Regions from separate parts of the Eubacterium album genome, predicted to be linked through region 2. Evidence: riboswitches for the same ligand, from Rfam matches in the RefSeq annotation. Region 2 holds a riboswitch; the other holds the start of a gene.

Region 1 (12,333 bases), on a different contig from region 2:
GGTTTCCCAGGTGGTTTTTTTATACCCATTTGGCAGGATTTGCGTAGGCTATGTCTTATAAGGCACCTTGCTTACCTTTCTATATTTGGAAACCAAAGAAAAAATTTTTTATAAAGGAGAAACACTATGCAGATGTTATCACTTGAAAATGAATTAAAAGAAAATGCGTACCCTGGAAGAGGAATCGTAATCGGTAAAACTCCTAATGGCAAATACGCAGTAACAGCTTATTTCATCATGGGAAGAAGCGAAAACAGCAGAAACAGAGTTTTTGTCGAAGATGGCGAAGGAATCCGTACTCAGGCATTTGACCCTTCTAAATTAGTAGATCCAAGTCTTATTATCTATGCTCCTGTTCGTGTTCTTGGTAACAGAACTATCGTTACAAACGGTGACCAGACAGATACTGTTTACGAATTAATGGATAAAGGTCAGACTTTTGAGCAGTCATTAAGAACAAGAGAATTTGAACCGGACGGTCCTAACTATACACCTAGAATTTCAGGAGTTATGCAGGTTGAAAATGGTTCTTATAATTATGCAATGTCTATTTTAAAGAGCAACAACGGTAACCCTGATGCATGCAACAGATACACATTTACATATGAAAATCCTGTAAATGGAGAAGGTCACTTTATTCATACATATATGCATGATGGAAATCCGCTTCCAAGTTTTGAAGGTGAACCAAAGCTTGTTTCAATTAAAGATGATATGAACGAATTCACAGATATGCTTTGGAACAGTTTAAATAAAGATAACAAAGTTTCTTTATTTGTAAGATATATCGATATTGAAACAGGGAAATACGAAACTAAGATTATTAACAAGAATAAATAATTTAAAGATTGGAGATTTATAATGAAAGAATTAGAATTAAAATATGGTTGTAATCCAAATCAGAAACCATCAAGAATATTTATGAATGAAGGTGAACTTCCTATCGAAGTTCTTAACGGAAAACCGGGATACATCAATTTCCTTGATGCGTTCAATGGTTGGCAGTTAGTTAGAGAATTAAAGAAAGCTACAGGACTCCCTGCTGCTACATCTTTTAAGCATGTATCACCTGCCGGAGCTGCTGTTGGTCTTCCTTTAAGTGAAATCGAATCAAAGATTTATTGGGTTGATGATTTAGGAGAATTATCACCACTTGCCAGCGCTTATGCAAGAGCCAGAGGTGCTGACAGAATGTCTTCATATGGTGACTTCATTGCTCTTTCTGATGTTTGTGATGTTTCTACAGCAGCAATCATTAAGAGAGAATTCTCAGATGGAATTATCGCTCCGGGTTATGAACCTGAAGCTTTAGAAATGTTAAAAGGAAAGAAAAAAGGAAGTTACGCGATTATTCAGATTGACCCTGATTATGAACCTGCTCCAATCGAACATAAAGAAGTATTTGGTGTTACATTTGAACAGGGACGTAACGACTTAAATATTGATGAACATTTCTTTGACAATATTGTTACTGAAAACAAAGACCTTCCTGAAAAAGCTAAAATTGACATGGCAATTGCTATGATTACATTAAAATATACTCAGTCTAACTCAGTATGTTTCGTTAAAAACGGTCAGGCAATAGGTGTAGGTGCAGGACAGCAGTCAAGAATTCACTGTGTAAGATTAGCCGGACAGAAGGCTGATAACTGGTTACTTCGTCAGGCACCACAGGTACTTAACCTTCCATTTATTGAAGGTATGAAACGTGCTAACAGAGATAATGCAATCGACCTTTACATTGGTGAAGATTATATGGATGTTCTTGCAGATGGTAAATGGGAAAGTATCTTCACAGAAAAACCACCTGTATTTACAAAAGAAGAAAAACAGGCATGGTTAGCTCAGGCTTCAGATATTACACTTGGTTCTGATGCATTCTTCCCATTCGATGACAATATCGAAAGAGCTGCTAAGAGCGGTGTTAAATATGTTGCACAGCCTGGTGGTTCAATTCGTGATCAAGATGTTATCGATGCTTGTAACAGACATAATATGGTAATGAGCTTTACAGGAATCCGTTTATTCCATCACTAAAATATTATTTCTGTAATGAAATTTAATGACAGATTACTATTATTTAATTATAAAATTTTGTAATTTGAATAAATCATTTCAACTAAATAAATATATAAAAGCAAAGAAATCCGGCAGCACTTAACCGTCTGCCGGATTTCTTTGTTCAATAAAAAATATAAAGATAAGATGACCTGTCCACTTTTTATTTTTTATCATTTGTAGATAACGCTTTAATAACTTTGTCATAATCCACTGAAACCACCTCAAGAAGTTCATTTACCTTCTCCATTTTTCTTTAGAGAATCGACTAATGGAATAATATGATTATACAATTGGTTTAAACTTAAGTTACCTGTAATCCCCTTCAATGCATTTGCTGCCTGAAAAGCCTGTTCTGCGTCTCCTTTGCTTATTGCTTCACACATTGTGTAATAGTTTACATCCTTTGGAAATGTAAACAAAAATCTTTCATACAAATCCTCCTTGTCATTAAACCTTCTTATTCCATCGTTAACATCAATTCCCGCTTGTGTTAACAATTCCTTATTCATGACTTCCTCCTTTAGAATAAGATGTTCAATATACTTTGCTTTATGACTAAAGCTAAAATGTTGTACAAAAAAGTCCTGGCACAGCACACCAAGACTAATAAAGTGCAACTGGCTGCCATTTTAAAGGCCCTATAGCTTTGCGTCACAGGTTTTCACCTGCTTTGCTAAATATATTTACTATATTTATAGTATATCGCTTTTTTTATATATACAATGCGATTTACAATTTGTTTACAGTTTTCGTCAATTTGTCTATACAAATTCACGTTTACTATAAAAATTTCTTTAAATATGAAATACCTTTTTCAATCTTTCATCTTCATATAATACCTTCTTTGCCAAATCTCTATATTCTTTTTCATGTAAATAAGTATGTCTGTGAGGCTTTATTGAAGGTGCCATATCTATTGCCTTTTCATAGTCTTTGATATCCAAGTCTAATTTCTCAACAAAATTCCAAAATCCCGTATCGGTAAATATTGTATTTACTCTCTTATATCTGTGATTCTGAACAACGCTCATTAGATAAGTTGCAATGCCAACCTGGACTCCGTGTAATTGTGGTACAGGAAGCATTTTATCAAGAGCATGTGAAATCAAATGTTCACTTCCACTTGTAGGTGCACTTCCTCCTGCAATTTCATTTGCGATTCCACTCATTGCAAGCGAGTCTAACAACTCTTTTAAGAACAAATCATCTTTAATACTTTCAAACGGTGTTCTTACAAAACTATTTACAGCCTTTTTTGCAATCATCATTGCAAAATCATTTAACTCTGTATAACCTTTTTGATCTTCATACACCCAGTCATAAAGTGCCGTAATTTTTGATACCATATCTCCAATTCCTGAATAAATAAATTTTTCAGGAGCACTTTTTATTATCTGTGTGTCGGCAACAATTCCATATGCCATTCTTGCCGGAACCGATGTACGTCTTCCATTAACAAGAAGTGATGCACTGGCACTTGAAAAGCCATCACTGGATGCTGAAGTAGGCACGCTTATAAATGGTAATTTTCTAAGATATGCGGCATATTTTGCACCGTCAATAACTTTACCACCACCAATACCTACTACAACCTGTGCTTTAGAATCAATGTCAAATGCAATCCCTATCAATTCTTCTATTTTAATTGAATCCATTTCTCTGTAGCCAAGCACATTGACTCCTGCATCTTTAAGTGACTTCATTACTGTCTCACCAAACATGTCTATTAAATCATTTCCAAAATATATTACGGCATTAGACATCCCACTTGACTTAATATAAGTTCCAAGATTTTCTAATGTTCCTTTTCCGACTTTCAAAATTGTAGGTATTGCTATATGACTTCCACCCATTATTGTGACTCCTTTGATTAACTTAATATTATTTATGCCGGGAACATTAATCTAAAACCTATCCAATATGTAATGATTTCAAATATTTCCCGGCATAATAAATTTTATATTTTCTATAAATTATTCTTTGACCAATCCATCAGGCTCTTTGAAAAATTAATTGTTGCTGTTGATGTCCAATGGCATCCGTCACCGCCATCACATGATGATTTCAAATATCCTTTTCCATCATCAAACAAACCTGTGTAATCATAATAATATACATTATCTGTTGCTGCTGCCAAATCTGAGTACGCTTTATTAAATTTCAAACGCTGTGATTTCTTTGGCACATTTGCAGTACTTCTTTTGCCCGTTGGTGCTATTGGAAGAATGACTATCTGTACATTTTTATTTTTCTTTTTAAGTTTATTTATCATTGTTTTAAAATTGTTGATTGTAGGAGTTGTATTGTCAGTACCTGATTCATTCATTCCTATTAAAAAATATACTCTGTCAGGATTATATGATGCAACTTTTTCTATACCTGTAGCACTTTTTCCATTAACTTTAAATTTCTTTGAATTTATAAATCCTGAACTACTTACACCTACACTACTTATAAAATGTGTTCCCTTTGGATACTGATTCTTTGCCCAAAGTTCAATTCCTTCAACATAGCATTCTCCTGCAACTACAATACTTAAATCTTTAGTTGCAGCCTTTACATATTTAGCCTTTGAAAGACTGCTTTCTCCCATGCTTCCGGCAACTGTTCTTATAGCCTGCACTTTATAGTAGTATTTTTGACCGCCTACTGTATTTGTATCCACGTAATTTCTGGTAGTTGTTGATGTAAGAAGACTATAAGTTCCACCCTTTGTTGTAGCTCTGTATACTTTGTAACTATTCGCTTTTTTTACACGATTCCATTTAATCTTAACTTGTTTTTCAGTTTTATTCTTTACTTTAACTGTCGGAGCATTTAAAATTATGCTCTGATTTTTTTCGTGATTTTTTACAGTTTCTGCCTTAACATTTTTTACATATGAATACTTCTGAATCCCATTGTCAAATGAACTCATTTCACACATTCCTGCCAAAATAAGTGCTATTGTGCATGCCCATGTAAAAGTAATAAATTTTTTCATAATTATAATCCACCTTTCTGATAAAATAGCAATGTCTAAAAATCCATACTAAGTCTTGTTTCAACATTAGGTCTTACATATGTGTTTGCAACATGCTGATGTTTTGGATGTGTCTGATATGCCTTCAATGCATCCTCATTTTCAAATTCACTATCCATCATTATATCAGCAGATGAAGATGGCAAATATTCTATTCGGATGTTCATTTTTAACAATCCGTCAATCTGTCCTTCTAATGCTTCTAAATTTTCCTTTATATCTTTCTTCGCCTGTACCTTTTCTTCTTCTGTTAATGTTTCCTTTAACTTCCATAAAATAATATGCTTTACCATTTCATGCCTCCTAAAATTTATTCTTTCCACACCATTGTAACCGACCTAAATAGTTTTTTCAATTGTTGTAGACATTCATATTTTCATTATGGTACTATAACTTTTGAAAACGATAAATTTATTATTAAGAATTAATTAAAATTTAAGGTCAATATCATTACATTTTTAATCTGACAAAATTTAGCAAAATTGCATTTGTCGTCGCTGGTTCAAATCGACATATATGTAGTTTGAATGAAACCATCGTTTGAAATTCAAACTACATGTTGAAGATTTAGAACTGTTGCGAGTGACAAGTTGCACAAGCGTAATTCTGTTAATTTTGTCAGATTGAAATATAAATGAAATTATACTTATTTACGGAAAGGATATTTTAATATGGCAGCAGAAACAAAATTTACCGGAACTGATACTTATGTAGCATCTGACGATTTATTAGCAGCAGTTGAGGTTGCAACAAAGCTTCAAAAGCCTTTGTTAGTTAAGGGAGAACCGGGAACAGGTAAAACTATGCTTGCTGAGGCAGTTGCTAAAGCTCTTGACAAAGAATTATTAATTTGGAACATAAAATCTACAACTAAAGCTCAGGACGGTTTATATATTTACGATACGATTCAAAGATTATACGACAGCCAGTTTGGTGTAGATGGTGTGGATGATATCAGCAGATATATCAAACTTGGAAAACTTGGAGAAGCATTCAAAAAAGATGAACAGGTTATTTTATTAATTGACGAAATAGATAAGGCTGATTTGGAGTTTCCTAACGATCTTCTTTGGGAACTTGATAAAATGGAATTTTATATTAATGAAACTAAAGAAACTGTTAAGGCAAAAATCCGTCCTATAGTTATCATTACTTCAAATGCTGAAAAGGAACTTCCTGACGCATTTTTACGTCGTTGTATTTTCCACTATATTTCATTTCCAAATGCAGATTTAATGAGACAGATTGTTAATGCTCATTTTGAAAATTTAGAAGAACATTTGCTTGAGCAGGCAATGAAAACATTTTACTGGATTAGAAGTATTAGAGATGTTAGAAAGAAACCTAGCACATCTGAATTTATAGATTGGATTAGAGCTCTTATGATTGGTGGCGTTGACCCTGATTCTATTGAAAAAACACTTCCATATCTTGGTGTTTTAATTAAGAAGGATGAAGATTTAGAAACAATAAAACAGATGAGCTTATAGGAGGGAATTTATGTTTACTGACTTTTTCTATGTATTGAAAAATCACGGATTAAACATTTCTACCACCGAATGGCTTATGCTTATGGACGCTCTTGATAAAGATTTGGCCCATTCAAATTTTACTGATTTCTATTATCTTTGCCGTACAATTTTAGTTAAAAGCGAAGGTGATTATGACAAATTTGATATTGCCTTTCAGGAATATTTTAACGATATAAAAGATAATTCTTTTGATATGAGTAAAATTGATGCATGGCTGCACAATGATGTTGAAACGGGCAAGAAAACTGACCCAAGCAAATATATAGACAAGCGTACCGAGCGTGAAGCCAAGGAAGTTCATCGTAAATTTGAGGAACGACTTGGTGAACAGAAAACTGAGCATCACGGTGGAACTTACTGGATTGGTATGGGCGGTGGCTCTGAATTTGGTAAAAGAGGTCACGTAGCCGGTGGTATTCAGTTAGGAAATGAGGCCGGAATGAAAACTGCTTTCACTGTTATGGGCGAAAGACGTTATAAAGATTTCAGACGTGATACAAAACTTACAATGCGACAGTTTCAGGTTGCTTTCCGTGAACTTCGCCAATATTCAAGAAAACTTGATTTGCCAAAAACTGAACTTGATATCGACGGAACAATTAATTCAACCTGTAATCAGGGTGGTTATTTAAAATTAGAATTTCAACAACCAAGAAAAAATACTGTAAAGCTTATGCTTTTATTTGACAGTGGTGGTTCGATGTATCCTTATAGTTCTTTGTGTAACGAGCTTTTTCAGGCTGTGCATAAAGCTAATCATTTTAAGGATGTAAAAACTTTTTACTTCCACAATTGTATTTATGCTAAATTATATAAAACACCTGAATGCGCAAGTGGTGACTGGATAGATACTACATGGGCATTTAGAAATTATGATAAGGATTATAAAGTAATTATTATTGGCGATGCAGGTATGGCACCTGAAGAATTCAAAGATAAAAACGGTAATTACAGTGGTCCAAACGGTGGACTTTCAGGTAAGGAATGGATTGAACTTTTTAAGAAAAAATATCCACACAGCATTTGGTTAAATCCTTCATATCACTATGGAGATTTGAACAATATGTACTGGATGGAATCTGAAAGAGTAATTCGCGAAAACATCGACATGTTTCCTTTAACTGTTGATGGACTTAAGCGTGGAATAAAAACACTTATGTATGATAAGAAGAAATAAAGGCTCGTGGAGCTGGTGACCGGTCTTTGATTTATATGTCGGACTTGATTTTGGCTCGTGGATGCGCCTGACGACTTGTGATTGTGTAAGTCGGACTTGATTTACGGATAATATTAAATCAATTTTCGTCCGTAATATATTTTAGTAATTTAATTATTTTGAATTCTACAATTAAATTATGTAAACCAAATTACGGATAATTTTTCAATTTGAAATATTATCCGTAATTTTATTTTTACTTTAAATTTATACTGAACCTATGGGCGTGGGCACATACACTTCATCTGTTAATTCTGCATTTTTATCTGCTGTTCCTGTATCAAAGAATATCTCACAAGGCTTTCTCCTTTAAGATTTTCCTTATGCATATCAACTGCAGTAATCTGATTATTTTCATAAGTAGTGTAATAGTAAATTCCCTTTGTCGCATTGCAGCATGAAGTATAAATAGTTATTTCGTATTTACCCTCATCTACTTCACAACATCCTCTTTGTTGTTCAACTGAACCTAAAATATGAAAGAACTGACTAACACTCTCATTTTCCGTTTCCCCTGATTTGGAATTCATTTTTGTAAACGCTACTCTTACAAATCTTGACCCTGAAGACAAATCTCCCGGCATTCCAATTGCACCCATTCCTCTGCTATATGAATTAAGTTGCAAATTATCTGAGAAACTGTTAGTCGGTTGTTTTGATGATAAATGCATGTAATTGTTAAGTTGAAACATCTGCTGTTCAAATGGTGGATTATTAGTCAATACCCCTACCGGATTGTCATATACATGTAATCCCGATTCAGTTGATTCAACTGTTATTGCTTCATTTGCATCTGCTATAATCCAGTGAAGACTTGCCGCCGGCAATTGCTCGCTAAACTGAGTTCCTACTAAATTCATTTCACTTAATACTTTTCGTGCCTCTTTTACTGATTCACATTGTCTAAGTATCCATGGTATAAATTCGTATTGTGCTACATTTTTAGTGTCAGATTTTACTTCACTGTACACAGCATTTCCTACGAAATTGAGTCCTGCCATTCCTAATCCTTTTTCATTTATCGCATCATAATATAAAGGATAATCATTTACAACAAATGCCATTCCAATAATTGCATAATTATTTTTTGCCTCAATTCCATGTCTGAATTTCAATTTATAGTTTCTTGGTGTAATCGTAACTTCCTCATTATAAGAAAATTCGTAATCAAGTGTTCTGCCAAAATAAAAATCTTTTGTCTTATATGTTGCTGCTGTACACATATAATTTCCTCCATTTTCTACTTATAATATTTAATTTGTAAAATAGGTAAGTTTAATTTTAGGATGTTCCACTGCTTGGAGCCAGTAATGGTTCAAAAATTATTACACTTCAATATAATATGGACATATGTCTTCATATTTCCCATTTTTCAATCTGAATCCATTAGGTATTATACCCAATTGTTTAAATCCAACACGTTCGTATAAATGTCTTGCATGTACATTTGTTGCCACTACAGCATTAAACTGAAGCACTTTATAGCCATTATCGTAAGCTTTTAAAATGCAGTCTTTTACTAGTTTTTCTCCAATATGCAATCCTCTGCTTTTTGATGATACTGTGTAACTTGCGTTACAGATATGTCCGCATCTTCCTACATTATTTGGATGCAGAATGTATAAGCCTAAAATTTTTTTCATCATTCAATTCTTCCATTCATAAAAAACCCCTACATATCTGCCAATATGTAGGGTGATTCTGCCATCATTAATTATTATTTTTATGCTCATCCCAATTTGTAAAACCTATATCGATTTTATCATACTTTATTGCTCAGTTCCAGTATTTTTCTCCCTATTGCAACACCTGAACCGAAAACGCTGTTGTCTGTGGTGGAATGCTTGCCGTCTGGAAATTTGCATGATTTACTCTAACTAATTGTCCCGGTCTTAAGTTTCGTAATCTGATTCTGTTTCCTTCTCTGTCTGTTATAACTGTATTATTATTTACGATAAATCTCGTTTGTGAATTAATATCATTTCTATTTCCCGTATAAAAAGAGCTGTTCTCCAAATCTATAGATGCAATTCTGTCTATTGTTACTGAGCTAACCAATTGCTGACTTCTTCCCTGTACAATAATTAAAAATGCATTTGCCTGTGGTGGAATACTTCTTGTCATAGCACCTGAAAAAATTGCATTAATCCACATACCTTCCTGTATGCAACAAGTACATAAATTTTGTCCTCTAAAGTTAATAATTTTTGTATTTCTATTTATATTTAATCTGACCTGCTGCCTATTGTTTCTTCCCATTGATGTATCATTATATGAAACTACAATGTAGCCTCCCGCAGTATTAAAACATACCGATTCTTCAACAAACCCATTATCTATTCTCATTATATTTCCTAATTGAAACATAAGTCCATTTACATTACTATCCACCATAAACCTCATATTATATTTCTGATAATATTTATTATATGTTTAATTAAGATAAAAGTGTTGAAATGAGATTTACTGCACATAACAAAAAATGTAGATATTGGTTACCATTCATACTAAGACCTGAATTACACCATATTGGGCAATGAATACAAAAAAGAGACGCTGAACTAATCTTTTTAGCTCAACGTCCCTTTTTTATTAAGTAAAATTATTTAATTGTAACTTTCTTCTTTGCTGAGTATGGACTGTAAATCTTCTTGCCATTGTTTTCAAAGTAACTTCTTACTCTTACATAATATGTTTTCTTTGCTTTTAATTTCTTAATTTTGATTGATGTCTTCTTTGTTGTCTTAACCTTTGCAGCTTTCATGTTCTTCTTTAATGAATACTGAACTTCATATTTTTTTGCTCCGCTTGATTTCTTAAACTTTACAACCATAGCTTTCTTCTTAGGTGTTACTTTTGTAACTTTAACCTGTGAAGGTGACATAATATCAGCTACAACAGAGAAATCTTTTACTTCGATTGTACCACTCATGTTGTTTTCATCTTCATATTCTCTTAATAATGCACCGAATGCAAATTTAACACCTACTGTAGGATTTTTAACTCCACTCTGGTATTCTGACTTAAGTGATGGAATCATAAATGATGCTGTTACTGTAACCCATCCGTCATCTGCTGTATTCTTGCTATCAAGTGCGATAAATGATGAGAAATCTTTGTTGATGTTAGCATCGCCTGTTGTAAGAACACTTGCGCCACCAATTGTTGCTGTTAAATTTGTTAAATCTAATGCAGCACCATCTTTATCATTATTATCAAATACTTTGAAGTGAACATGTTTAACATAGTTATATTTTCCTGTTCCTTCATTATAAGCTGTACCATCAGCTCTTTCTACTGTCTTTGTAAGTTCATTTGATAATGTACTCTTAATCTTGAATGAAAGATTGTAATATCTTCCTCTTTCAACGTTCATAATCTGAGTTGCTGTAACTCCCCATGGATTAGACTGTGTAACTTTTCCTGTGAATGGATTCCAGTTAGCACTCCATCCTGTACTTACAACATTCATTGTAAATGATGAAGCTGTCTTAGCTGTTAAAGATGCATTTTCACCATAACTCTTGTAAGCATTAGCTGTGTTCATGTAACTCTGACCATCTTTAATTAACTTGTCTTCCCATTCACCATTGTCTTCTCTTGTATGAAGAGAATATGATGTCCATTCATTCTGTGATACGTTAGTTCCCTGTGCAACTGCTGCTGATGTAACTCCTGCTGCACCAATAATCATTGTTGCTGACATAGCTACTGCAGTAATCTGTTTAAATAACTTTCTCATTTTTCTTCTCCTTTTCAATTTGTTACTCTAATCATATATCGAAAACGTTTTTATTTCAATAAAAGAATGCAATTTTGTTGTTAAAATTTTCTTAATTTTATCTGAAAAATGTTATTTGATTGTTAAATTTGAATAAATAACCTATTTACACAATTCTTCTTAATTCGACCTTTCGATTTAACACTCCTTTTTTCCAAATCATCAAATATACTTTAAATTCTATTGAGTCTTTTACCTCAACAAAAGGTTCTTCAGTAATGACTGATGCCTCAATTCCATCTTTACTTAACTCTTCCTTTAACTGTTCTGCTTTCTTTATATATTTTTCTAATTTTTCATTTTCTTTTCCAAAATTTCTCACAGGATAATTTTCCGACGCTTTCACAAATATATTTACCAAATAATCAACCAATTCTTTGTGAGAATTTCTATGTAACATAGAAGCTATAATTTTTGCGACACATTTTTCAGGATGATTTTTATAAAATTTCAGCATCCTTTGCATTTTTCTGTCTCTAGTCAATTCTGCCATATCATACATTACCTGAATTGCTTCATTTGACGGAGTCCATGGATCGTCTTTTGGAACAATATATTTTTGTGGCACTGACGGATAGCAGCAATAATTTAAAGGTGGAAAATCCGACAAATGTGCTAATTTTAATTCTTGATTATTACAATACTCTTCTCCTAAATATTCCCTTTTGTCCCGCACTATTGCAATCTTATATTCAATATTTCTTAAATATTCGTATCCTTT
Region 2 (12,333 bases):
GGAGCATTTTCACCGGCATCAGTTACAGGTGGTGCTGTAGGAAGTTTCTTTATGAGCATGAAAAAAGGTGTATCGAGAGGAATTTTTTCAAATGAAGCAGGACTTGGTACAGGTTCAATAGCACATGCATGTGCAGATACAAGAAAACCTGTTAAGCAGGGATTGTTTGGAATATTTGAAGTATTTGTTGATACAATTGTAATATGTACACTTACAGCACTTGTCATTTTATGTAGTGAAATTCCGGTAAATTATGGAAGTGCCGCAGGAGCAGAGCTTACAATCTTAGGATTTACATCGACATATGGAACTTGGATTTCTATATTTACGGCAGTTGCAATGTGCTGTTTTGCATTTTCAACTATTATCGGATGGGGATTATATGGTTCAAGATGTATAGAATTTTTGTTGGGACCAAAGGTAAACAAGCCATTTATGCTTGTCTATTCATTGGTTGCAATAGTTGGAGCGACAATGGATTTAGGACTTATGTGGAGCATTGCTGAAACATTTAACGGACTGATGGCAATTCCAAACCTTATAGCAGTATTCCTGTTGTCAGGAGTTGTAGTTAAACTTGTAAAAGAATATTTTGCAGATGAAGGAAAAGAATAAGATAGTTATAATATCTGGTAATAGATAGATAAGAAGATGAAGAGACATGTAAAGTGTTTCTTCATTTTCATAAAAATAAAAAGGTTCTAAACCTTACCCCCAAGTAAAGTTTAGAACCTTTTTTTATGCGAAAATATTTTATCATAGGTAGATTTAAAGTAATACGTAAAAAGTAATACGTAAAAAGTAATACGTAAAAAGTAATACGTAAAAAGTAATACGTAAAAAGTTATACGAAAAGTTATACGGTTATATTTTGTAAAATTGAAAACAAAAGAAGGTTAAATTCTTTATAATATCAATAAAATTTTTTAAAAACACCTATAAACTTATTGATTTAGTAGAAAATAAATGATAGTATCGACAATAAATATATATTAATCCTATTCGCAAACTAGGAAAAGGCGGTGAGATTATGGGAAATATAGTAAAGCAATTAACAGAATTGATAGGTAATACGCCATTATTGGAAATTACCAATTACGAGAAAGAAAATGAATTACAAAGCAAGATTATAGGAAAACTTGAATATTTTAATCGACAGAGTAACAAATATGACTTCAGCATGCGGTGTCGTTGAAGAAGTAAACACAGACGAAAGTGCATTATATGAAGGAAGAGTAGACAGAAAAGTTAGAGCGGCAATTAAAGGACAGACTGCCATAACAGTAGAATTTGTAAATGGTGCAAACAGAGCATTTGTGGAAGACATAGAAAAAGCCCTTAATTTATATGGAATACATACTTATCTGTATGCTCCACAGGCAAATGAAGATGTTTCTACAGTAGTAAAACATTTACACAGTAGTAAAACATTTACACAGAGCGGGTATTGTTGTATTGTTATTGCTGGATGAAAATCAGAAAAATAACATAAAAACTACAGATGTAAATTATATTACTGATTGGGATAAGGAAGGCACAGAAGTAGAACAGGTTGCAGGATTTATCCGTAAACAGCCTAATATGGAGATGGACACGTACATTTGACATCAAGACAAAGTGTGGAAATCCCATTTATAAAACTTGAAAATATAGAAGAAGTTATTGAAAAATTATTTTAGAGTAAGGAGAATGTGAAAATGTTAGTAACAGTAGCAGGTGAAAAGAAAGAAATTGAACAGGGAACAACAATTGCAAAGTTAATCGAAATTGAAAAAGTTGAAAATCCTGAATATGTAACTGTAACAGTTAATGATGAGTTCTTAAACAGAGCTGATTTTGAAACAACTCAGGGTAAAGAAAATGATACAATCGAATTCTTATATTTCATGGGAGGAGGAGCGTTTTAATGGCATTTACGAATGAACAGATGGAGCGCTATTCCAGACACATTATTTTGCAGGAAGTAGGTGCCAAGGGACAGAAAAAACTGTTAAATGGAAAAGTGCTTATTATAGGAACAGGTGGACTTGGATCCCCTGCAGCAATGTATTTGGCAGCAGCCGGAGTAGGAACAATTGGAATAGTTGATGCTGATGAAGTAGATTTGTCAAACCTTCAAAGACAGATTATTCATGGAACAGCTGATGTTGGCAAGGCAAAAGTTAAATCAGCAAAAGAAACCATGAATGCAATGAATCCTGATGTAACAGTTAATACATATCGTGAATTTGTTACATCTGAAAACATAATGGATTTAATTAAAGATTACGATTTTATAATTGATGGAACAGACAACTTCCCGGCAAAGTTTTTAATAAACGATGCCTGTGTAATGGCTAAGAAACCATTTTCACATGCAGGAATTATAAGATTTAAAGGTCAGCTTATGACTTATGTTCCTGGAGAAGGACCATGTTACCGTTGTGTATTTAAAAATCCACCTCCAAAGGATGCAGTTCCAACATGCAAGCAGGCAGGTGTTATTGGAGCAATGGGTGGTGTAATCGGAAGTTTGCAGGCAATGGAAGCAATTAAGTACCTTATAGGAGTAGGCGATTTGCTTACAGGAAAATTGTTAACTTATGATGCATTAAAAATGGAATTCCACACAATAAAACTTCCAAAAGCAGACGGAAGCTGTGCAGTATGTGGAGATCATCCGACAATTACGGAACTTATTGATTATGAACAGGTTGAATGCGACGGAAAGTAGGAAAATACGTTATAAATGACAAAAGAAGATTATGAAAAAATCTTAAATTGTTAAAACCTGTGGTTTGATAGTTTAAGTCGTATTAATTGCTACCTTCTTTTAAATATTTAGACAGGCTTACGATAGACATTTTTTGCATATTGAGTTATCTTGAAAAGGAAAATTATCAAATAAAGATAAAATTGGTTAAGGTCAACAGATGATTTATAAATATCAGACATTATTTAATCATACTTAACATTAAGATAAGAATTGGAGAATGAAATGTACTGCATTAGTGTTAACCATAAAAATTCAGACGCATTTATAAGAGAAAAATACGCTTTAAATGAATTAGAAAAGAAAGAATTTTATGATAAAGTAAGAAAAAACAAAAATATAAGTGGATGTATATGTCTGATGACATGCAATAGAAATGAAATATATTTTGAAGGAAATAAAGCCGCAGTTAGTGAAATTGAAAATATTTATAAAGAGATAAAAAATATAGATTATATCAAAACTCTGGCAAAAGAAAATAATGAAAAGAAAATCACGGAAGCAAAGAAAACAATGCTTATTACAGTAAGAAAATCATTTGGAGAAAAAGTTTGCGTAAATCAGGTTGGTTCATTAATGAGTGTATTTTTCACAGATAAAAAAGTAGTAGATTATGATACAGCACTTTCTTCTGATACAGAAAAATATGCCGAATACTTTAGATATATGTTAGAGTCAGGAATTAACCTTGCACCGTCTCAATTTGAAGCAATGTTTGTATCAGCAACTCATACTCAGAAAGATTTAGAGGCAACAGCAAAAGTAATAGAAAATTTTAAATAAAAGAAAGGGAGATAGATATGAATAAAAATTTAAAGGATTTAGTAATAATAGGAAGTGGACCGGCAGGACTTTCAGCAGCAATATATGCTCAAAGAGCTATGCTAGACCAGATTGTTATAGAGAAAGAAATGTTTAGTGGCGGACAGATAATAAACACTGACAGAATTGATAATTATTTAGGATTGTATGGCGAAAACGGCTATGACCTTGCAGTAAAATTCAGAGAACATGCAGATGCTTTAGAAGTTCCATTTGTAGAAGGAAAAGTTGAATCCATTGAAGATAAGGGTGAATATAAAGAAATTCATTTAGAAGATGGAGCGACAGTTGATGCTAAGGCTGTAATTATAGCTACAGGAGCTAAACACAGATTACTGAATGTAAAGGGTGAAAAAGAATTTACGGGTGCAGGTGTGTCATATTGTGCTACATGTGATGGAGCATTCTTTAAAAATAAGACGGTTGCAGTTGTAGGTGGTGGAGATGTAGCTTTGGAAGATGCATTATATCTTTCTAATATTTGTGAAAAAGTATATTTAGTTCATAGAAGAGATGAACTTCGAGGTGCAAAAATACTTCAGAGCAGAATATTTGAAACAAAAAATATAGAATTTAAACCTAGTTATGAAGTAAGTGAAATCTACGGAGAAGATATTGTAACAGGAGCAAAGTTACTTAATAAGAAGACAGGAGAAGAAGAGGAACTTTCTCTTTCAGCTGTATTCATTGCAGTTGGTATGGAACCACAAAGTGAATTTATAAAAGGACTTGTCGATACTGATAAGACAGGTTATATAATTGCTACTGAAGACTGCCGAACAAGTATGGACAAAGTTTATGCAGTTGGTGATATAAGAACAAAAAGTCTTAGACAGGTGGTAACTGCTGTTGCAGATGGAGCAGTTGCAATTACATCAATAGAGCAGGACACAAAGTAGAACTTACTTATTTTATGCAAAAACAAAATAAGTTAAAGCAAGTCTTTAAGAAATAAAGTAAATCCATAATATAATTAAAAAAACTAATTATATACTTGCGTTTATGATTAATAAATGATAGACTTCGCTTCATCAAACAAGGACGTTTGGCATTTATTTGCCACACGTCCTTTTTGCGTTATATATGGCAAAGCCAAATGTAGAAAATTTGGCAAATGTATAATTCCTAAGAAGTAAATTCAAAGAGATATACGTGTAGAAGCCATATTTATAACATATACACTAAAGAGATTGAGAAAAATATGTTAAAAGAGCAGGAGGTATTATTGTATGAACTCAGGAGACACAGGTTTTATGTTGATTTGTGCTGCTTTGGTATTTTTTATGACACCGGGGTTAGCATTTTTTTATGGAGGTCTTGTAAGACGAAAAAATGTAGTTAATACTATGATGGCAATAGTCATGATAATGGGATTGTCAGTTGTTATGTGGGCATTATTGGGGTACTCATTGGCATTTGGTGGAAACCATGGTGGAATAATAGGAGATTTCAGATGGTTTGGTTTAGAAGGAGTAGGCTGGGATATTGGACCTTATTCAGATTCAATTCCTAATTTAGTATTTTGTGCATTTCAGATGATGTTTGCAATTATAACACCGGCACTAATTACAGGATCAGTTGTAGGAAGAATGAAGTTTAAGGCACTCTTTATATTTGTAGCCATTTGGTCAGTAATTGTATATTATCCATTAGCACATATGGTATGGGGTCAGGGAGGAATTTTAGCAGAGTTAGGTTCTGTCGACTTCGCAGGAGGCGACGTTGTACATATAAGTTCAGGAATAACAGCTTTGGTACTCGCTATTATTCTTGGCAAAAGAAAAGGTTATGAAAGAGCAACATACAGAATCCATAATATTCCATTTGTTGTATTAGGAGCTACAATACTTTGGTTTGGATGGTTCGGATTTAATGCAGGAAGTGCATTAAAGGCAGACGGACTTGCTGCACATGCATTTATGACTTCAGCAATTGCATCAGCATCAGCACTTTTATCATGGATGTTTTTAGATGTGATAAATGACAAAAAAACAACATTGGTAGGTGCATCAACAGGTTTGGTTATCGGTTTGGTTGCAATTACCCCGGGAGCAGGATTTGTTCCAATCTGGTCATCATTTATAATAGGTGCACTCGTAAGTCCGATATGCTATTATGGAGTTATTCTTATTAAGAAAAAATTAAAAATAGATGATGCATTAGATGCATTTGGATGTCATGGAATCGGAGGAATCTGGGGCGGAATCGCAACAGGAATATTTGGAAAAAGTTCAATTAACCCGGTAGCAAAATGGGATGGTTTAATTTATGGTGAATGGAGATTATTTATAGCTCAGATAGAAGGAATACTTATTACAATAGCAATAGCCGTTGTAGGAACTTTAATCTGTGTAGCCATAGTTAGAATATTTACTCCATTAAGAGTAACTGATAGAGAAGAAAAAATCGGACTTGATATATCACAGCACGGCGAAAGTGCTTATCCAAGTTTTAACGGTATGGATCAGTAATAAGACTTAAGTAAAAATATCTTGACAATGTGAAATGATATAAAGAATAATCAGGCAAATATTATTAAATGTTTTTGAATTAAAAATTTTTAAATGAGATTAGGAGATGGAAATTCTATGATAATGAAAATAGATGCAATTGTTAGAGAAGAAAAATTTGAAGATGTAAAAAATGCATTAATGGAAATAGAAGTTAACGGACTTACAGTGTCGCAGGTTATGGGCTGTGGATTACAAAGAGGCTATAAGGAAATAGTCAGAGGTATGGAAGTAGAACCTCAGATGCAGCCAAAGATTAAATTTGAAATAGTTGTTTCTTCAGAAGAATGGGCCGAAAAAACAATAGAAGCAATTAAAAAAGCCGCTTATACAGGAGAATTTGGTGATGGGAAAATTTTCAGTTATCCTGTAGCAAGTGCAACAAAAATCAGAACAGGCGAAACAGGATATGATGCGGTACAGTGTCAGGAATAAAGAAACAGGATTGTAAGAAATAAAAGACTAAAGGTTTAGATTAAATATAAAGCCACAATTATGAAAAATTGTATCGAAGACAAATAAAATATCATAATTGTGGCTTTTATGTATTTATGTATGAGCGTTAATCCACGCAGCTTTTATTTCAGGTGGCATATCATCAGGAGAAAGATTCTTAAGTCTGTCTTCATTTCCGTCGGCTATAGCTGTATCATAGTACCAGCATTTATAAGTAATCATATCAAGAACTTTCTTTAAATGTTCAATTTCGGCTTCGACAGTTTCCTTCTGCTTTATAAACATTTCTTTGCGCTTTCCATAGGTGGCAGGTCCCTGCTGACACCACATCATAAATTCCTTTATATCTTTAATTTCCATTCCCGTTTTTTTCAAACACTCAATAAGATGTAATGTCTCAACTGTGCCATCATCAAATCTTCTTGCACCGGATTCTGAACGGTTAAGGTTTGGAAATAATCCTTCTCTGTCATAATAATGTAATGTAGAAATAGGAAGATTAAACATTTTAGAAACTTCACCAATATTATAATAATTTGTATCCATAATTAACCACCATAAAATGATTTCCTGTTAAATTCAATTGAAGGAGAACATTTCATTTTCCTTTCTTCGTATTATAAATTTATATATTTAAGTTGTAATACAATAAAATCATTAATATGACTTCATTATATTATATTTTTCGTAAATTGGTTCATATAAGTTTATGAAAAAATAAATATTGACCTAAAGTTGGGTTTATGGTTTAGAATACACAATATACGGTTATGATTTTGTAAATGCTGTATTTAAAAAATATTAATGGAGGACTTTGATATGTATTTAGAAAAGATTAACGGACCGGAAGATGTTAAGAAATTAACAGTTAAAGAGATGTCTACATTAGCAGAGGAAATGAGAACTGCATTATTAAAGAGAGCCAGCATTCATGGTGGTCATTTTGGACCTAACTTTGGAATGGTAGAAGCAACAATTGCTCTTCATTATGTATTTGAATCCCCAAAAGATAAAATAGTTTATGATGTTTCACATCAGACATACCCACATAAAATGCTTACAGGAAGAAAGGACGCATATCTTTATGAAGAACATTATGATGATGTTTCAGGATACAGTAATCCTCATGAAAGCGAGCATGATCATTTCATCATAGGACATACATCAACATCAGTAAGTCTTGCCTGTGGTTTGGCAAAGGCAAGAGATTTAAATGGTGAAAAAGGAAATGTTATTGCTGTAATAGGAGATGGCTCATTAAGTGGTGGTGAAGCATTAGAAGGATTTGATTATGCCGTAGAATTAGAAGGAAATCTTATAATTGTTGTAAATGACAATGATATGTCAATTGCAGAAAACCATGGTGGTTTGTATGGCAATTTAAAACTTCTTCGTGAAACAAATGGACAGGCAGAATGCAATTTATTTAAGGCAATGGGACTTGATTATATATATGTAAATGAAGGAAATGATGTAGCAAGTCTTATTGAGGCATTTAGTAAAGTAAAAGATAGCAAAAAGCCTGTAGTTGTTCATATTAATACATTAAAAGGAAAAGGCTATGCACCTGCTGAACAGCATAAAGAACAGTGGCATTACAGTGGACCGTTTGACATAAAGACAGGAAAGCCATTGTATGGTGAATTTGGTGAAGATTATTCAAGTGTAACTTGTGATTATTTGTTAAAGAAAATGAAAGAAGACAAATCAGTAGTTGCAATTACTTCTGCAACACCAACTGTTATGGGATTTACAGAGGACAAGCGAAAAGAAGCAGGAAAACAATTTGTTGATGTAGGAATTGCAGAGGAGACAGCAGTTGCAATGGCAGCAGGAATTGCTTCAAATGGTGGAAAGCCGGTATATGGTGTATATAGCACATTTGTACAAAGAACATATGACCAGTTATCACAGGATTTGTGTATTAATAATGCACCTGCAACAATAGTTACATTCTGGGGAAGTGTATTTGGAATGAATGACGTAACACATTTAGGATTATATGATATTCCAATGATGGCAAATATTCCTAACCTTGTTTACATGGCACCTACGACAAAAGAAGAATATATTGCAATGCTTGATTGGAGTATAGAGCAGAATGAACATCCTGTAGCAATAAGATTGCCGGGTGGAGAAATGATATCTGACGGTAAAGAAGTTACGAAAGATTTCTCTAAGTTAAATAAATATGAAGTAACTGAAAAAGGAAGCAAGGTTGCAGTTATTGCTTTAGGAACATTCTATCAGTTAGGAAAAGAAGTTGTAGATGATTTATCTGATAAATTAGATACGCAGGCAACTTTAATTAATCCATATTATATAACAGGAATCGATAGTGAATTACTTGAAGAGTTAAAGAAAGAGCATGATGTTGTAATCACAATAGAGGATGGAATTTTAGACGGAGGATTCGGTGAAAAAATTTCAAGATTCTATGGACCAACAGATATGAAAGTAATAAATTTTGGATTGAAAAAAGAATTCTTAGACAGATATGATGTAAATGAAGTTCTTAAAGAAAATCATTTGACAAAAGAACAGATTGTTGAAGATGTGATGGCGTTAATGAAATAAAATAAATGCCGGAAAATAAAAATATTTTTATAAATCAGCTTAGAAAAAAATCCTATTTTATGGCTTGAAAATGTAAAAAAGAGTTTTATTTGGGTTGACATATAAAATAAAAATTTATAAAATAAAGACATATATTACAAATGATGAGGGTAAACTATTTGAAAAAATAGGGCACAAAGCTATGAGCCTAAAGCAACATTTGCAATGGTCGTCTGGCTGCAATTCTTTTTAAGGAGTTGCAGTTTTTTTTATACGTAAATACGTGTATAAAAGGCTGCGATAAAATTGGAAGGAGGATGTAATGAAAAGAGTAAAGAAAATGGTAGCTATGGCTACAGTCATGACGATGGTATTTAATGTGGTAATGCCAATAGGGGTTTTGGCAAAAGAAAACACAAATGAATATGGGGTACTTGCAAAAAACGGAGCAAATTTTTCAGGAAGCGGACAGATAATTGGAGATATTGTAATTAACAATGGTACTTTAAAGTATTCAAACAGTGCAACAAAGCATGTTACAGGAACTGCACATGTATCGCCGGAGGTTAAAGTAGATAAACCCGCACAGGGATATATTCCAATTGAAGTTAGTGAAATGGACAAGGAATTATATTCAGGATTATTCAATACAAATAATTATCCTGATGAGAATTCAGAATATTTTAAAAAAACTACTTCAGAATACAAAGATGGTACACAGAGTGTTTACATTGGATGGCAGACAAACAGATTTGATTTAACTGATAATGCATATTTAGATACTGTATCATTTTACAATGGACAGACATTTGAAATTCATGCAGATAAAAATCAGACAACAGTTGTCAGAGTTAAACATTTAAACGTTGGTGGTGAAGTTAAAGTAAGCGGTGACGGATACGTAGTTTTATATGTAGATGAATTATCAGGTGGAAATCCGGGTTCATTTAATGCAGGTGGAGACAGTAGCAAGCTTACAGTTGTATTTACAGGAAAAAATGCAGGATACAATAATTTTAAAGAAGTAAATGCCAACACAATTGCAATGAATGCTACAAAGTATACACAGGTAAATGGAATATTTGCAGGAAATGTATATACAAGTGGAAATCTTGAATTTAGTGGTGATAGTTCTATAACAGGTAAGGTTTATGCACCTGATTCAAAAACAGTATTAACAGGAAGTACAAAGATTTACGGACAGTTAATAACAGATACATTAGAGATTTCAGGTGGAGCAGTTGTTTCATATAAAGCTACTAATGGATTACCTTCAGAGGTTGAAAAAGTAGTAGGAAATCTTGATACAGAAAATGGAAAGACAGAAGACGGAAAAGAAGAAACAACTAAAAAAGAAGAAGTGACTAAACCGGAAGAAACAACAAAACCTTCAGAAACAACAAAACCTTCAGAAACAACAAAACCTTCAGAAACAACGAAGCCTGATTCAGGAAATGATAATAAGGATGATGATTCAGATAAAGAATCAGTAGAAGTATCTGTAATTGTACCTTTAAAAATGTCAATCAGATTACAGGATGGAACTGTATTAAATAACAAGAGCAGTTTCAAAATTGAACTTGATAAAGAAATTAAATTCCAGATGTGTTCAAATAATTGGGACAATGATACATATGATGACAATGGAAATGGTATTGCAGGAACAGTTGTGTATACAGCAGTTGTTAGCTCTACAGCAAAGAAGAACACTTATGATGCAGCAAGCCGTACATTTACAATTGCGAAAGGTGATAAAGTATTAAGAACAGATACAAACAACTGCTTTATGGCATACAGATTTTACTTTAAGAAGGGTAATTATAATAAACAGACAGGAATTAATAGTGTAGTAAACACACCATTAGAAAGTTTATCAGTTAACCTTCCATTAGGTTCAACAATTACATGTGATGCTTATAAGGAATATAGCCGGATTGATAGTGCTGATGTATTTATTGAAACAGCAGATGATAAAACAATCTGTTATAAGGATTATTATTGGGAATATTAATAATTAGTACCAATAAGTATAGAGACAAGTTAATAAATAGTGAAATTTTACATGAAAATGTTAATAAATTCATTGCCACAGATTAAAAATGATTATATTTTTAATTTGTGTGAAAAATACAGTAATAACGCCGCAGAAATTTGATTTTTGCGGCGTTAAAGGGATATAGAAGTGAAAAAAAAGAAAGAATTAATATTAGGAGCTTCTTTAATAGTTATCATAATTGCAATGGCAATAGTGCTGGTGATAATAAATAAAGATGATAAAAAAGAATTTGAAGATGTGCAGGTTACAACTACGGTAGATGAGTCTACTAAGGCAAATGATAGCAGCAATACTTTTATGGAAGAAACAATAATAAAATGCTGTTATGAATTAAGATATATATTTGCTATAAATGAATTTGATGACATAAGTACGGTATCCGTAAACAAATTAGCACAATATGGTTTGTGTCATTTGTACTATAATAGCTTATTAGATGTACCTGCAAGTGATGAACTTGAGTATAGAGATGCATCAAAAAAAGATATTGAAGCGGTGCTTAAAAGCCAGTTTAATGTTGAGGGCCTTAATTTGGAAGAAAGCGACATTTATAATAAGGCGGAACAGAAATTTGAAATGTGGGTTCCTAATTATTCGCAGCAGATAACATATGATTATACAGTAACTGATAATGGAGACAATCTTACAATAAATGTGGTATACTATGAAGATGAGGTACGCTCAAAGGTTAAGAGTGAAGCAACTATTAATGTAGCTAAAGAAGGGGATTTATATTATATAAAAAGTTTGCATTAGTTAGTGAGAAGTTAAAATGAATAAAGATATTGATTTATTGATTAAAAAGATTGAAGAAGAATCTAAACTGATAAAAGGCGATGCTTCAAAAAATGAAATGCAGGAAATCCTTAAAGAAAAATTGGTTATAGAGCGTGAAAGAGATAATTTACTGTTAGAAAATAAACAATTAAAGGATAAGATTGAATCTTATGAACGAGACATTGTGGCTTTACAACAAAGTCTTAAAGGAATCCTTGATATTCTTCAGGGAGAGGATAAAATTGTGCATGAAGCGGTAAAACATATAGATTCTACGGTAATAGAAACTAATAGCGAAGCACAAAAGGCACGTAGAAACGGATTAAGAGAAATACTAAAAGAAAATACTCAGGGATTTTAATACAGAAAGGACGTCTCTATGAAGATTTTTAAGAAGTCTAAAG

What was found. A riboswitch is a leader RNA that binds a small molecule or an ion and turns the genes downstream of it on or off. The one in region 2 is predicted to bind cyclic di-GMP.
Region 1: it holds a riboswitch for cyclic di-GMP, as region 2 does, so the genes downstream of both, N5B56_RS05010 (hypothetical protein) here and N5B56_RS03385 (hypothetical protein) in region 2, are expected to answer to the same signal.

What each region holds. Positions count from the first base shown of each region.
Region 1 is NZ_JAODBU010000004.1:71,946-84,278, reverse strand. It holds gene N5B56_RS05020 (IMP cyclohydrolase) at 127-840, shown strand; gene N5B56_RS05015 (phosphoribosylaminoimidazolecarboxamide formyltransferase) at 862-2,037, shown strand; gene N5B56_RS05010 (hypothetical protein) at 2,292-2,570, opposite strand; cyclic di-GMP riboswitch class I at 2,671-2,746, opposite strand; gene N5B56_RS05005 (iron-containing alcohol dehydrogenase family protein) at 2,856-3,914, opposite strand; gene N5B56_RS05000 (SGNH/GDSL hydrolase family protein) at 4,028-5,044, opposite strand; gene N5B56_RS04995 (Dabb family protein) at 5,080-5,376, opposite strand; gene N5B56_RS04990 (AAA family ATPase) at 5,755-6,573, shown strand; gene N5B56_RS04985 (VWA domain-containing protein) at 6,584-7,792, shown strand; gene bsh (choloylglycine hydrolase) at 8,080-9,054, opposite strand; partial or broken gene N5B56_RS04975 (N-acetyltransferase family protein) at 9,157-9,468, opposite strand; gene N5B56_RS04970 (hypothetical protein) at 9,629-10,225, opposite strand; gene N5B56_RS04965 (fibronectin type III domain-containing protein) at 10,434-11,573, opposite strand; gene N5B56_RS04960 (DUF3878 family protein) at 11,719-12,333, opposite strand, start outside.
Region 2 is NZ_JAODBU010000003.1:159,307-171,639, forward strand. It holds gene N5B56_RS03320 (alanine/glycine:cation symporter family protein) at 1-615, shown strand, start outside; gene N5B56_RS03330 (hypothetical protein) at 1,140-1,472, shown strand; gene N5B56_RS03335 (hypothetical protein) at 1,456-1,605, shown strand; partial or broken gene N5B56_RS03340 (coenzyme F420 hydrogenase) at 1,581-1,673, shown strand; gene thiS (sulfur carrier protein ThiS) at 1,698-1,907, shown strand; gene thiF (thiazole biosynthesis adenylyltransferase ThiF) at 1,907-2,713, shown strand; gene N5B56_RS03355 (PLP-dependent aminotransferase family protein) at 2,978-3,535, shown strand; gene trxB (thioredoxin-disulfide reductase) at 3,553-4,473, shown strand; gene N5B56_RS03365 (ammonium transporter) at 4,804-6,045, shown strand; gene N5B56_RS03370 (P-II family nitrogen regulator) at 6,163-6,519, shown strand; gene N5B56_RS03375 (MerR family transcriptional regulator) at 6,634-7,086, opposite strand; gene N5B56_RS03380 (1-deoxy-D-xylulose-5-phosphate synthase) at 7,360-9,117, shown strand; cyclic di-GMP riboswitch class I at 9,256-9,341, shown strand; gene N5B56_RS03385 (hypothetical protein) at 9,419-11,107, shown strand; gene N5B56_RS03390 (hypothetical protein) at 11,279-11,908, shown strand; gene N5B56_RS03395 (hypothetical protein) at 11,925-12,290, shown strand; gene N5B56_RS03400 (HD domain-containing phosphohydrolase) at 12,309-12,333, shown strand, end outside.